DNA from 3 places in the Bradyrhizobium sp. HKCCYLS1011 genome. Region 3 is predicted to be linked to each of the others. Evidence: predicted binding sites of a transcription regulator. Region 3 holds the regulator's gene; each other region holds the start of a gene.
What was found. Region 3 encodes PhoB, which activates phosphate uptake and scavenging genes when phosphate is short. Its sites were predicted from a motif close to TGTCATNNANCTGTCAT; they were not measured.
Positions count from the first base shown of each region.

Region 1 (4,226 bases), on a different contig from region 3:
GTCTGTCGCTGGCGCAGTGCTTCGTGCATGAGAATCGCATTCGCCAGGCTGCGAGCTCGCTGGGGGCAGCTGTCTACTGCATCAATGAGAGTGTGAACTACGCACGCGAACGGAAACCCTTCGGCAAGGCGCTGGCCGAGAACCAGGCGATCCAATGGCCGCTGGTGGAACTCGCGACGCAGGCGGAAATGCTACGGCTTCTGATCCGCAAGACGGCCTGGCAAATGGATCAGATGACCCAGGCGGAGGTCGAGCACACGCTCTCCGACAAGGTCTCGATGTGTAACTACTGGGCCAACCGGCTCTGCTGCGAGGCCGCGGACCGCGCGATCCAGGTGCATGGCGGTATGGGCTATTCGCGGCACAAGCCGTTCGAGCACATCTACCGCCATCACCGCCGCTACCGTATCACCGAGGGCAGCGAAGAGATCCAGATGCGCAAGGTGGCGGGATTCCTGTTCGGCTATATGGGAGCGGGCAAGCGCGCGTGAGAGCTCGATCGATTCGTTGCGACGTGGCATCAGCAAAAACCGCCGGCCTTGGGCAGGCCGGCGGTCGGATCGCTGCACTTTCGGCGAGATCAGTGATGATCGTCGAAATCGAAGCCGAACCCGAAACCCGCAAAATGCTCGAACCGATTGGTCTGCGGACGCACATAGGTCGGCAGCGTCACGCGATACACCAGCACCAGCGTATCGACATTGGCGCCCGTGGCATCGGCGTAGGCTTGCCCGACCATATGGCCGTCCTGGGTGATGAAGTCGTTGTCGCTGCCGACGAACAGGAAGTAATCGTGCGGCGCCCTGGGATCGCCGACGGGCACCACCGCCATGCTTTCCCACTTTTCGTACAGGTCATTGCTGTCGTTCGGCGCGCCGTTGTGCAGGCCGAAGCGGTTCAGCTGGGTGTTGTCGTTGATATCGAGAAATTTCTGATAGGTTGCGGGCGTGATCGTGCTGAGGAGCGCGCCTTTCGGCGCGACCGGCGTAGTGGGGCTGTCATACGCGGTACCGGCGATGTTGGTCGCTCCGGAAATGTCGAGCAGGTCCACGCTGCGATAGACCGAACCGGCGCTCTTCGCTGTAAAGCCGCCACTGCTGTCGCGGGCGAGCACCAGGAACTGATGATCGTTGAGCGCAAGCAGCTCGCTCTGAGCCGCCGTGAGCAGGGTCGGCGTCGTCGTGGTCTGATCCTGATAATGCGGCAGTTGCACGACATATTCGCCGACCAGCTTGGGCTGGCGGTGGCGCAGGTCATAGGCCAGCAGACGGGTGTTGTTGCGGGTCAGCTTGATGGTCTTCGAGCTGGTCGCATCCAGGTCCTGGATCAGCGCACTCTGCAGCAGGATGAACAGGGTCTTGCGGTCGGGGCTCATGGCCAGACCTTCGAAGCCCTGATTGTTCTGCCGGCCCGAGACTGGATTGCCCTTGTCGTAGGTCGCGCCGATCGGCGGGCTATTGGCGGAGAAGTCCTCGATCAGGTTGCCCGAGCTATCGCGGCGCATCGGGATGAAGGCATCCGGCGGCCGGATCACGTTCAACAGCGCGCCGTGGTGATCATAGTGATAAACGTAGGCGCCGTACTCATCGCTGACCCAGTAGGTGCCGTCGCCGACATGCACCACGGCTTCGTTGTCGAGGCTGATGTTCTTGTTGGAGGCGATCGGCAGATCGGGGAAGATGAGATCCGCCGGCTGCACACCCGCCGGATCGAGGCCCGTAGTCTGCTGGCCACCCCAGCGATGAAACAGGATCGAGCCCTTGTAGTTCAGCTGCAGCTGGTTCTGGCTGGAGGTCGAGCCGGAATAGAGCGGATTGAGCGTGAGCTCGAAGCGATGCAGCCGGCCGCGGAAGTCGACCGTTCCTTGTGTATTCCAGCCGCGGTCCGGCAGCATGTACAAGGTGCCGCCATAGCTGCCGTCGCGATTCTTGTGCCAACTGTCGAGATTCATCGCCATGCCGGAGCCGAAGCCGCCGAGCGTGTCGCCGAACTGATCGATCGCATTCGACGGAACGCGGGCGACGCCGACCAGGCCCTTGTTGACGTAGGTCTGTCCCTGGAAAGTGACGGAGGAATCGGCGCAGGCGGCGCCGGTCATCAGCAGCAGCGCGGTCGCACCGGCTGCGAGAGACGTCCAGGCGTCATGGCGCGAAGCCCTCAGCGAAGAGAGATTTGTGATCATTTATGTCTATCCAATCTTGGGGCGCATAAAATTATGCCGACGAACGAAGCAGAAATGTCTTCTCGTCAGGGGAAGGAAGGAGACGATCGTCGAATTTCAGATGAATCCGAATTTGATGACACTGCGATGACGCGTCGCAGTTTCGCACGCGTGGTCAACAGCAGAGTGCAACGCTTCACTTGCGTCGCGGATCGTGCCGCGATGAGGCGATTGGCACCACAACCGAGGTCCGCGTTATCTCACCGTGGCCGCACAAACTGCGCTGCGATTGGCGCTGGCTTCGCTGGGGCGAGCGTGTCAGCTCGCGCGGGTCGCGCGATCCTTCTCGTTCTGCGCCTTGATCGAATCCTTCGCCTTGGCCCAGTCCTCGTCGGTCCAATCGCGCAGCTGATAGAAATTGCCGCCCATCGCCAGCGCTTGGCCGCCATCCATCGCGATCGTCTCGCCGTTGATCCAGTCGCAGCCGCCGGAGATCAGGAACACCGCGAGGTTCTGCAATTCCTCCATGGTGCCGACCCGGCCCATCGGGTTCATCGCCTTGGTTCGTGCGCCGGCCTCGTCGCCGGGCTTGATGCGCTTGCTCATGCCTTCCGTTGGGATTTCGCCGGGTGCGATCGTGTTCAGCCGAATGCCATAGCGGCCCCATTCGGCCGCAAGCGACATCGTCATGGCGTGGATCGCCGACTTGCTCATCGCCGACGGAACCACATAGGGCGAGCCGTTGCGCACCCAGGTGACCGTGATCGACACGACATTGCCGGGCTGCTTGGCTGCGATCCAGCGTCGGCCGACGGCGTGCGTCACGTAGAAGGTGCCGTGCATGACGATGTTCGCCACGGCATCGAAACCGCGCGGACTGAGGTCCTCGGTGCGCGAGATGAAATTGCCGGCGGCATTGTTGATGAGATCGGTGAGGCCGCCTTCGCGGAAGATGTTCTCGACCATCTCCTCGACGGCTTGGGCGCTTCTGATATCGACGCCGTGGCTGGTGACCTGGCCGCCATGGAGATCCATCAGCTCGGTCGCGGTCTCGTCGCAAACGATTTTCCGCCGCCCGCAAATATGTACTTCAGCGCCGAGCTGCAGGAAGCGCGCGGCCATCGCCTTGCCGAGTCCTGTCCCGCCACCTGTCACCAGAATCCGTCGGCCTGCGAGGAGATTGTCCTGGAACATGTGCTGTACCTCAGAATCCTGTCGTTCATCGGTTGATTGACTAAATCGCTCTGCCGGTTTCCTGTAAAGCCGGAAAGAAGAGGGCCAGGGAGAACCTTTCGATGGAAAGCCGGATAGCAATCGAGATCAAGAACGGGGTTGCCGACGTCCGCCTCGTCAGGGCCGACAAGATGAATGCGCTCGACATGGCGATGTTCGAGGCGCTGGTTAAGGCGACCGAGCGGCTGTCCAAGGAGAAGGGCCTCCGCGCCGTCGTGCTCTCGGGTGAGGGGCGCGCATTCTGTGCGGGTCTCGATATGGGACGCTTTGCGGCGATGAACGACAGCGGCGGCAACGGTATTCCCGGCGGTGGGGCGCGCGATCTGACCATCCGCACCCACGGTCAGGCCAATTTCGCCCAGCAAGCGGTGTGGGGCTGGCGACAGTTGCCGGTGCCGGTGATTGCTGCGGTGCATGGTGTTGCGTTCGGCGGCGGTTTCCAGCTCGCGCTGGGCGCGGACATGCGTTACGCCGCCCCCGATACCAGGATGTCGATCATGGAGATCAAATGGGGCCTAGTGCCCGACATGGCGGGAACTCCAATTCTGGCGACGCTCATGCGCGACGATATCCTGCGCGAGCTGACCTATACGGGACGCGTCTTCTCCGCTCAGGAAGGGCAGTCTTACGGCCTGGTCACCCGCATCTGCGATGATCCGCGCGCCGCTGCCTTGGAGACAGCGTTGGATATCGCCGGCAAGAGCCCCGATGCGATCCGCGCCGCCAAGCGGATGCTGAACAACCTATCTGTCGATCCCGGTCCGGCGCTGCTGGCCGAGTCGGTCGAGCAGCAGAAGCTGATCGGCAGTCCGAACCAGCTCGAGGCCGTGCG
Region 1 is NZ_JBNPTT010000005.1:440,919-445,144, forward strand. It holds gene ACQR1W_RS19070 (acyl-CoA dehydrogenase family protein) at 1-491, shown strand, start outside; gene ACQR1W_RS19075 (esterase-like activity of phytase family protein) at 581-2,182, opposite strand; gene ACQR1W_RS19080 (SDR family oxidoreductase) at 2,480-3,355, opposite strand; gene ACQR1W_RS19085 (crotonase/enoyl-CoA hydratase family protein) at 3,457-4,226, shown strand, end outside.
Region 1: the regulator PhoB is predicted to act here: its motif matches at 2,298-2,314, upstream of ACQR1W_RS19075 (esterase-like activity of phytase family protein).

Region 2 (4,226 bases), on a different contig from region 3:
GCTGATCTTGGGATTGAGCTGCCAAAGCGATGCGTCGGTCGCGAGCTGATCGGTCGAGATCGCGTCCCAGGCGACGTCATGGACGCCGCCGGGGCTTGCGGCATCCGGAAGCGCCACGCGGTCCGGCACGAAAGGCTCGAAGAACCAGCGCCGCGCCGGATCCTTTTCCTTCTCCTCAAATTCCCGGCGCATCGCCCGGATCTTCTTGCGCAATTCGATGCCGAGCCGGATCGTGTCGTCCCACAGCACCTCGCCGGAACGGCCCTTCATCATCTGCGCGCCGACATCGAGCGAGGCGAACAGCGGGTAGAACGGCGAGGTCGAGGCGTGCTGCATGAAGCTTTCGTTGAAGCGCCGGTGCTCGACCCGCCGGCGCTGGCCCTTGATGTGACGATCCTTGATGTGGATTTGCGAGGCCTGGGAGAAGCTCGCGAGCTGCTTGTGGGTCGATTGCGTGGCGATGATACCCGGCGCATCCGGTCCCAACTCCGACAGGCCCATGGCGAAACGGCCGGCATAGAGCGGGTGGAATTTCATGAACCCCGCCCAGGCCTCGTCGAACATGATGTACTCGCAGAGGTGGCCGATGCGCTTCAAGATCATCTCGGCGCTGTGGATCGAGCCGTCATAGGTGCACTGCTCGACCACCGCGACACGGAACGGGCGCTCCTTGCGCCAGGCGTCGGGATCCTTGACCAGCGGGTTGTTGCGGATCTGCTGGCGCAGATGCTCCTCGTCGAGCAGGTCCCAGCGCATCGGGCCGATCAGGCCCCAGGCATTGCGCACCGTCGGGATGTAGACTGGAATGCCGCCCGAGATCAGCAGCGCGCCGTGATGAGCGGCCTTGTGGTTGTTGCGGTCGAACAGCACGAGATCGCCGTCGGTGACCAGCGCGCCCAGCACCACTTTGTTCGAGGTCGAGGTGCCGTTCAGCACGAAATAGGTCTTTTCGGCACCGAAGATCTGCGCCGCTTCCTTCTGCGCCCGCAATGCCGGCCCCTCATGGGTCAGGAGGTCGCCGAGGTCGAGCACGGAATTGTCGAGGTCGTCGCGGAAGACGGCTTCACCGAGATGCTCGACGAACACCCGCCCGATCGGGCTGCGGCTGTAGAACACGCCGCCATTGTGGCCCGGGCAGGTCCAGAGCTGGTTGCCTTCCTCGGCATAGTCGACCAGGGCGCCGAAGAACGGCGTCTTCAACGTCTCCGCATATTGCTTCAGCCGGCTGATCAGGTTCTTGGCGATGAAGGGCGGGGTCTCTTCCGACAGGAAGACATAGCCGTCGATGAAGTCGAGCACCTCGACCGGCAGATCCTCGAATCGCTTGCGACGAATCAGCAGGATGATCGGAAAATCGAGGCCGCGCCGGCGCATCAGGTTGATCAGCGCCGCGGTCTTGCCTTCCAGGCCCTTCTTGCCCCAATCGACCACCATGCAGCCGATCGCTGCATCGGTCTGCACCGCGATCTCGGCATCCTCGAGCTTGCGCGCCCGCACCACCTCGAAGCCGGAGCGCTGGATTTCTTCGATGATCTGGTTGAAGCGGACGCCGGCGAGGTCGTCGGCCTCGAACACCGGAGCCGCGAACAGGAAGGTGAAGCGTCGGAAGTAATCCATGCGGGTCTGCCAGGTTGGGTCGGGAGGCCAGCTGTCGGCGTATTCCATGACACTTAAATGACAGTATAAAGTGCCATCGGGGCCGGCGCGTTCAAATCAGCGGGTATGAACGCTGCTTGTCACGCCGCCGCGCCGATGGCAATCGTGCCAGTTCGATTCTTTGCCATGGAAGTCGCCGTGTTGCCTGATTGGATTAATGTGAGATGTCCAGCTCCCTCGGAGGGCCATCGCGAGGCGGCGCTTGCGCGCCAGTCACAGCTGACCAAGCCACTGGGTGCACTCGGACGGCTTGAGGAGGTCGCCGTCCAGCTTGCGGCGCTGCAGGCGACCGATAGGCCGGGCGCGGATCGGGCCCCGATCATCCTGTTTGCCGGCGATCACGGCATCACGGCCCGTGGGGTCTCGGCCTATCCCTCCGAAGTTACCGTGCAGATGCTGCACAACTTTGCCGGTGGCGGGGCCGCGATCTCGGTGCTGGCGCGCACGCTCGGCTGTCCGCTCGAGCTCGTCGATGCTGGCACATTATGCGAGGAGCCGATCACGGGCGTGATCGTCGATAAGCCCCGCGCTGGCGCACGAGATTTCAGCATTGCGCCAGCACTGACCTCCGAAGAGGTGGCGTTTGCGCTTGCCTGCGGGCAGCGCGCGATCGCACGTCAGGCGGAACGCAAACCGCACCTGGTGCTTCTGGGCGAAATGGGAATCGGCAACACGACCTCGGCTGCGGCCATTGCGGCGGCGCTGCTCGGCTGCGCCGCGGATGGTATCGTCGGCGGCGGCACCGGGCTCGACGGGGAAGGGCGATCGCGAAAGGCGCGCGTGATCGCCGATGCGCTCGTGCTGCACGGACTTGAGGTCGGCACCCCCGTGCAGACCGTGCTCGCGACCGTCGGCGGGCTCGAGATCGTGGCGATGACCGGGGCGATCATTGCGGCTGCTCAAATGGGCATCCCGGTTCTGATCGACGGCTTCATCGTGTCGGTGGCTGCCCTTGCTGCCGTCAAGCTCAATTCCTCATGCCGTCCCTGGCTGATCTTCTCGCACCGCTCGGCGGAACGCGGTCATGGGATCGTGCTGGACGCCCTCGGTGCGCGGTCGCTGATCGACCTCGATTTGCGGCTCGGTGAGGCCTCCGGTGCGGCCGCCGCGCTGCCGCTGCTGCGGCTGGCCTGTGAGCTCCATAATGGGATGGCGACCTTCGCCGAGGCCGCCGTGTCGGGCCGCACGAGCTGATGCGCATCGATCTCCTGCGGCATGGCGACACCGGCCGCGATGGCTATCTCGATGGCCGCACCGATCCTCCCCTGAGCCAGACCGGCTGGCAACAATTTGCCGCGCAGACGAAAGATCGAGATTGGAAGCTCATCGTAAGCTCGCCGCTGGCGCGGGCGCGCTCCGCTGCCGAGGATTGTTCGCGGCGAATGGCCATACTGCTACAGATCGATCCGGATTGGCGCGAGCTCGATTTTGGTCGGTGGGACGGCCGCGAGCGTTGCGAGATCGCGACAGAGCCCGGCGATGCCGCCTTGCTTGAGGCTTTCTACGCGGACCCCGCTGCGTTCACCGCACCTGAGGGTGAAAGCTGGACCAGCCTCCGGCACCGCGTCCGGCGCGCGCTCGATCGGCTGACCGCGAATCCCGAGCTCTCTCCGGTGCTCGTCGTCACCCATGGCGGGGCGATTCGTGCAACGCTGTCGCTCATCTTAGGTTGGCCGCTGCAATCGCTGTGGAGTTTGCGCATCAAGCCCGCCACGCGTATCACGCTCGAGGTCGGGCGCGGCGAGGACGGCGCGCTCTGGGGCGAACTCGTCGAGATCACCCAGCCATGAGCCTGCGTGAATTCTGGATCGCGCTGCAGTTCCTGACACGGCTGCCGACGCCTCGCATCAAGGATGCTGAGGCAGGCGATCTCGCGCGTGCGGCGATCTACTTTCCTGCGGTCGGAGTCGTTATCGGTATCTGCCTGGCGTTGATCGCCCGCATCCTCCGCGGCAATGATCCTTGGGTGATCGCGCTGGCTGTGCTCGCGGCCTGGATCTGGATCACCGGGGCGCTGCATCTCGATGGGCTCGGCGACGTCGCCGATGCATTCGGCGCGTCGCACGGCAAGCCCGATCGCTTCATCGATGTGCTGGGCGATCCTCATGCCGGCAATTTTGCCGTGGTCGCGATCGCGCTGCAGATCGCGGCGAAACTCGTGCTGATTGCGCAATTGCCGCCGACGCTCGCGCCGTGGGCACTGCTTGTTATTCCGGCTTGGGCGCGCTGGGGCACCTTGCTCTGGAGCAGGCTGCTCCTATCGTTGAAGCCGGGGCTCGGTGCAAGCGTCGCAAACAGTGTCGGCTGGTTGATGATCGGAGTCTGGGCTCTGGCGCTCGTTGTTCTCGCCATGTTCGGCGCGCGCCCGACGCTCCTCGCCGTCATTGTGATCCCGGCGATCGCGCTCTATTGGCAATCGCGGCTCGGTGGCATCACCGGCGATGGCCTCGGCGCCAGCGTCGAGGTGACGGAGACCTTGCTGCTGTTCGCCTGCGCGCTCAGCGCGTAGCCAGCGCATCCGTAAGGCGCTGCCATTCCTGCTCGCAGCCGGGCAGGCCGAAGCGCAGCCA
Region 2 is NZ_JBNPTT010000010.1:203,626-207,851, reverse strand. It holds gene ACQR1W_RS30335 (Orn/Lys/Arg decarboxylase N-terminal domain-containing protein) at 1-1,617, opposite strand, end outside; gene cobT (nicotinate-nucleotide--dimethylbenzimidazole phosphoribosyltransferase) at 1,795-2,850, shown strand; gene ACQR1W_RS30325 (histidine phosphatase family protein) at 2,850-3,446, shown strand; gene cobS (adenosylcobinamide-GDP ribazoletransferase) at 3,443-4,165, shown strand; gene cobD (threonine-phosphate decarboxylase CobD) at 4,155-4,226, opposite strand, start outside.
Region 2: the regulator PhoB is predicted to act here: its motif matches at 1,664-1,680, upstream of ACQR1W_RS30335 (Orn/Lys/Arg decarboxylase N-terminal domain-containing protein).

Region 3 (4,226 bases):
GAATAAAACCGCACACTGGCATCGAGGCTGCTCACTCTCAGGCCGATATGATCGTACATTGGTGATCTCCATTCCTCGCGCGCGACAATCGCGCGGCGCTGGCGATCACCTAATCAATGCCGGCTCAAGCCTTCTTGGAGAATCTTGCGCATGCCGCGCGAGGCCTTGCGGAACCGCAAGGGCGAAACACCCGCTGCGCGCGTGAAAGTGCGGGTAAAGTTGGAGAGATCGGCGAAGCCGACGTCGTAAGCGATGTCGGTGACGGGCGCATCGTCTTCGCTGAGCCGCCGCGCAGCATGGCGCAGCCGAGAACGAACCAGATATTGGTGCGGCGTGACACCAAGCGTGGCCGCAAACAGTCTGAGAAAATGAAATGGGCTGAGGCCGGCCTGATGCGCAGCATCCTCGAGGTCGATCGCGCGATGCGAATTGGCGTCGATCCATAGCGCGGTCTCGACCGCGCGGCGGCGAACACGCCCGGCGGCGACAGCCGGATTAGGCGACTTGCCGGCGATGGCCGCCACGAACCGGCTGGCGAACAGATGGCCGACCTCGTCGAGGCCGAGATCGCTGCTACCGGCAGCCGCGGCCTGAGCCAGCTCGCCAATCACCATCAGTTCCGGCAGCGGCGGTACGGCGCCGGCCTGCCAAACGTCCCTGCTGCCGCCGATCTCCTCGACCAGCTCCGGCGCAAGAAAGAACGACAGGCACTCATCGCCACAGACATGATCATGCGTGCACGTGAACTCGTCGCCGGGATGCCCGATCAGGATAGAGCCGGTGACGAGCTCGAAAAAGCGACCGCGGTGATGGCAGCCGAAACTGCCCTTGCGCACATAGGAGACCGAATGGCTGCCAAACTGCTCGGCATAGGGCAGCTCACCCGACACTGCAGTGCAGCGGAACTCGGAGACGGTTACGGAGCGGCTGGTCAGCAGGATGGTTGTGGCCATCCGCTCGATCTAGTGCGTGGCGCGCGGCCGATCAACCGCCAGCAGCGCGTCGAACAAAGTCATCCCTGTCTGCGCCCCGGCACCTTCGAGCGACAGCAGCCGGCGCTGCGAGATCGCGCCTCGGTTCGGCGAGGCTTTTTCGATCCCGTTTGCGGCCAGTACACGATGGCAAGGTACGATCAGCGGAAGCGGATTTTTCGCCAGCGCCTGGGCCACCGAGTAGAACGCTCCCGTGGCATGCAGGCTGGCTGCAATCTCGCCCGGCTCGCGGGTTTCGCTACGCGGAATGCGGCGGATATAGTCATACACGCGCTGATTGAACGGGGTGATCCCGGTCATGTCGAGGCTGACGTCGGCAAAATCCGCAGGCTGCCCACGCAGTATCATCACGATGGCGTCGATAGCGGACTCGGCATTTGGGGGCGGGGCCAATTCGCGGGTTTCGGGAAATTGCCGGAACAATCGCCGGCGCGTCTCGATCTCCCGCGTCTCCGGTAATTGAACGCCGATGATGCCAACGTCGCTCCAGACAATGCCGCAACGACCGACCAACGTATCGAAGATCGTATACCCACGCCCCATGACGCCACCCCCAACCCGCGGGGATCATATCATCGTCACAATCGGGCGCACCAGGTTTGTGACAAGTTGTAAACACGATGCGCGCAAGAAGCGTTCGACCGACCAGTCGGCAACTCCCGGATCGGTCCGGGGTCTTTTCGAGGGGCGCGATCGCGCAGCCTATCAGTCGTCCGGCACGTAAGCCCGCCGATCGTTCGCGGACTCGCTTGAACAGATGCAACCCGCGGTCGCAAGAAAAAGGCGGAGCCAAAACGGCTCCGCCTGATCTTTCTGATCCTGATGGCTGCGGTGGCGGACTGAGCGCTACGACTCCGCTTTGGCAAATCGATCGTCGAGCGCGTAGCCGGCACCGCGCACGGTGCGGATCGGATCCTGCTCGCGACCCGGATTGAGCAGCTTGCGCAAGCGGCCGATATGAACGTCCACCGTGCGCTCGTCGATATAGATGTCGCGTCCCCAGACGCTATCGAGCAGCTGCTCGCGGCTGAACACACGACCCGGATGCTCGAGGAAGAATTCGAGCAGCCGATATTCGGTCGGGCCCAGATCGATCGGCCGCCCTGAACGCGCGACGCGGCGCTTCTCGCGGTCGAGCTCGATGTCGCCATAGGCGAGCACTGTGGCGAGCCGCTCGGGGCTCGCGCGACGCAGCAGGCCTTTGACGCGCGCCAGAAGCTCGGGCACCGAGAACGGCTTGACGATGTAGTCGTCCGCTCCGGTGGCGAGCCCGCGGACGCGCTCGCTCTCCTCACCGCGCGCCGTCAGCATGATGATCGGCAGCTGCTTGGTCTCCGGCCGCGCGCGCAGGCGGCGGCACAGCTCGATCCCGGACAGCCCCGGCAGCATCCAGTCGAGCACCACGAGATCGGGCACCCGCTCCTTGAGCCGGGTGTCGGCATCGTCGCCACGCGCGACCGTCTCGACCTCGTAGCCCTCGGTTTCCAGATTATAGCGCAGCAACGTGGTCAGCGCTTCCTCGTCTTCCACAACCAGAATGCGCGCACTCATCGGTCAGCTTCTCTCTCAGTTGCCGGGGGCGGTAACGGCGAAGGACGTCATGTCACCCTTCGGTCGCTTGTCGACCATCTGCTGGCCCTCGATCATGTAGAACACGGTTTCCGCAATGTTGGTGGCGTGATCGCCGATCCGCTCGATGTTCTTGGCGCAGAACATCAGGTGGATGCAGAACGAGATGTTGCGGGGATCTTCCATCATGTAGGTCAGCAGCTCGCGGAACAGCGAGGTGCAGATGGCATCGACCTCCTCATCGCTCTTCCAGACCGTCATCGCCGCCGGCAGGTCATGGGCGGCATAAGCATCCAGCACCGACTTGACCTGCGACTGCACGAGGTCGGTCATATGCTCGAGCCCACGGATCAGCTTCAGGGGATGGAAATCACTCTCCAGCGCCGCGACCCGCTTGCCGATATTCTTGGCGAGATCGCCGATCCGCTCAAGATCGGTGGCAACCCGCATCGCACCGACGATCTCGCGCAGGTCCACCGCCATCGGCTGCCGGCGCGCGATCGTCAGCACCGCGCGCTCCTCGATCAGCCGCTGCAGATTGTCAATCTCGCCATCGGCCGCGATCACGCGCTCACCGAGCGCGATGTCCCGCCGCACCAGCGCGTCGACGGAGTCGACGATCAGCCGCTCGGCCAGGCCGCCCATCTCTGCGACCAACCGGGTCAGTTCCTGAAGATCACTATCGAACGCCTTGACGGTATGTTCACTGGCCATGTCTCTCTCCTCGGCAATGCGTCGTGTTCCGTTGCGTCAATTCAGCCCTCATTGCCCTAGCCCACCGCCCAAGACAGTGGGGACGCATACCGTGCCGGACCGCATTGACTGTTTTAAGCGGACTGCCCCCTGCCGATCCGATGCAAGGGGGCTACGCGAACGGACGAACGTTCCGATCCGGCCTCAGCCGAAACGGCCCGTGATGTAGTCCTGGGTTCGCCGATCGCTCGGCGAGGTGAAGATCTTGCTGGTATCGTCGAACTCGATCAACTCGCCGAGATACATGAAGGCGGTCTTGTCGGAGACGCGCGCCGCCTGCTGCATATTATGAGTGACGATCGCGATCGTGTAGTTCTCGCTCAATTCCTGGATCAGCTCCTCGACCTTGGCGGTCGAGATCGGGTCCAGTGCCGAGCACGGCTCGTCGAACAGGATCACCTCGGGCCGAACCGCGACAGTACGGGCGATGCAAAGACGTTGCTGCTGGCCGCCAGACAGGCTGAGGCCCGACGCGTTCAGCTTGTCCTTCACCTCGTTCCAGAGCGCACCGCCGCGCAGCGCCTTCTCGACCCGGTCATCCATCTCCGATTTCGAGATCTTCTCATAGAGGCGGATGCCGAAGGCGATATTCTCGTAGATGGTCATCGGGAACGGCGTCGGCTTCTGGAAAACCATGCCGACACGAGCGCGCAGCAGATTCAAATCCAGCTTGGGGTCGAGAATATCGGTCTTGTCCAGCATCAGCTGGCCTTCAGCACGCTGACCCGGATAGAGGTCGTACATCCGATTGAAGATGCGCAGCAGCGTGGATTTGCCGCAGCCGGACGGGCCGATGAAGGCCGTGACCCGGTTCGTCCCTAGCGACAGGTTGATGTTCTTCAGCGCATGGTGATCGCCGTAGTAGAAGTTCAGGTTCCGGACAGTCACCTTCGCCGGGGCGTCCGGCAGGGA
Region 3 is NZ_JBNPTT010000002.1:212,365-216,590, reverse strand. It holds gene ACQR1W_RS05600 (VOC family protein) at 1-59, opposite strand, end outside; gene ACQR1W_RS05595 (helix-turn-helix transcriptional regulator) at 114-953, opposite strand; gene ACQR1W_RS05590 (methylated-DNA--[protein]-cysteine S-methyltransferase) at 963-1,535, opposite strand; gene phoB (phosphate regulon transcriptional regulator PhoB) at 1,839-2,543, opposite strand; gene phoU (phosphate signaling complex protein PhoU) at 2,559-3,275, opposite strand; gene pstB (phosphate ABC transporter ATP-binding protein PstB) at 3,459-4,226, opposite strand, start outside.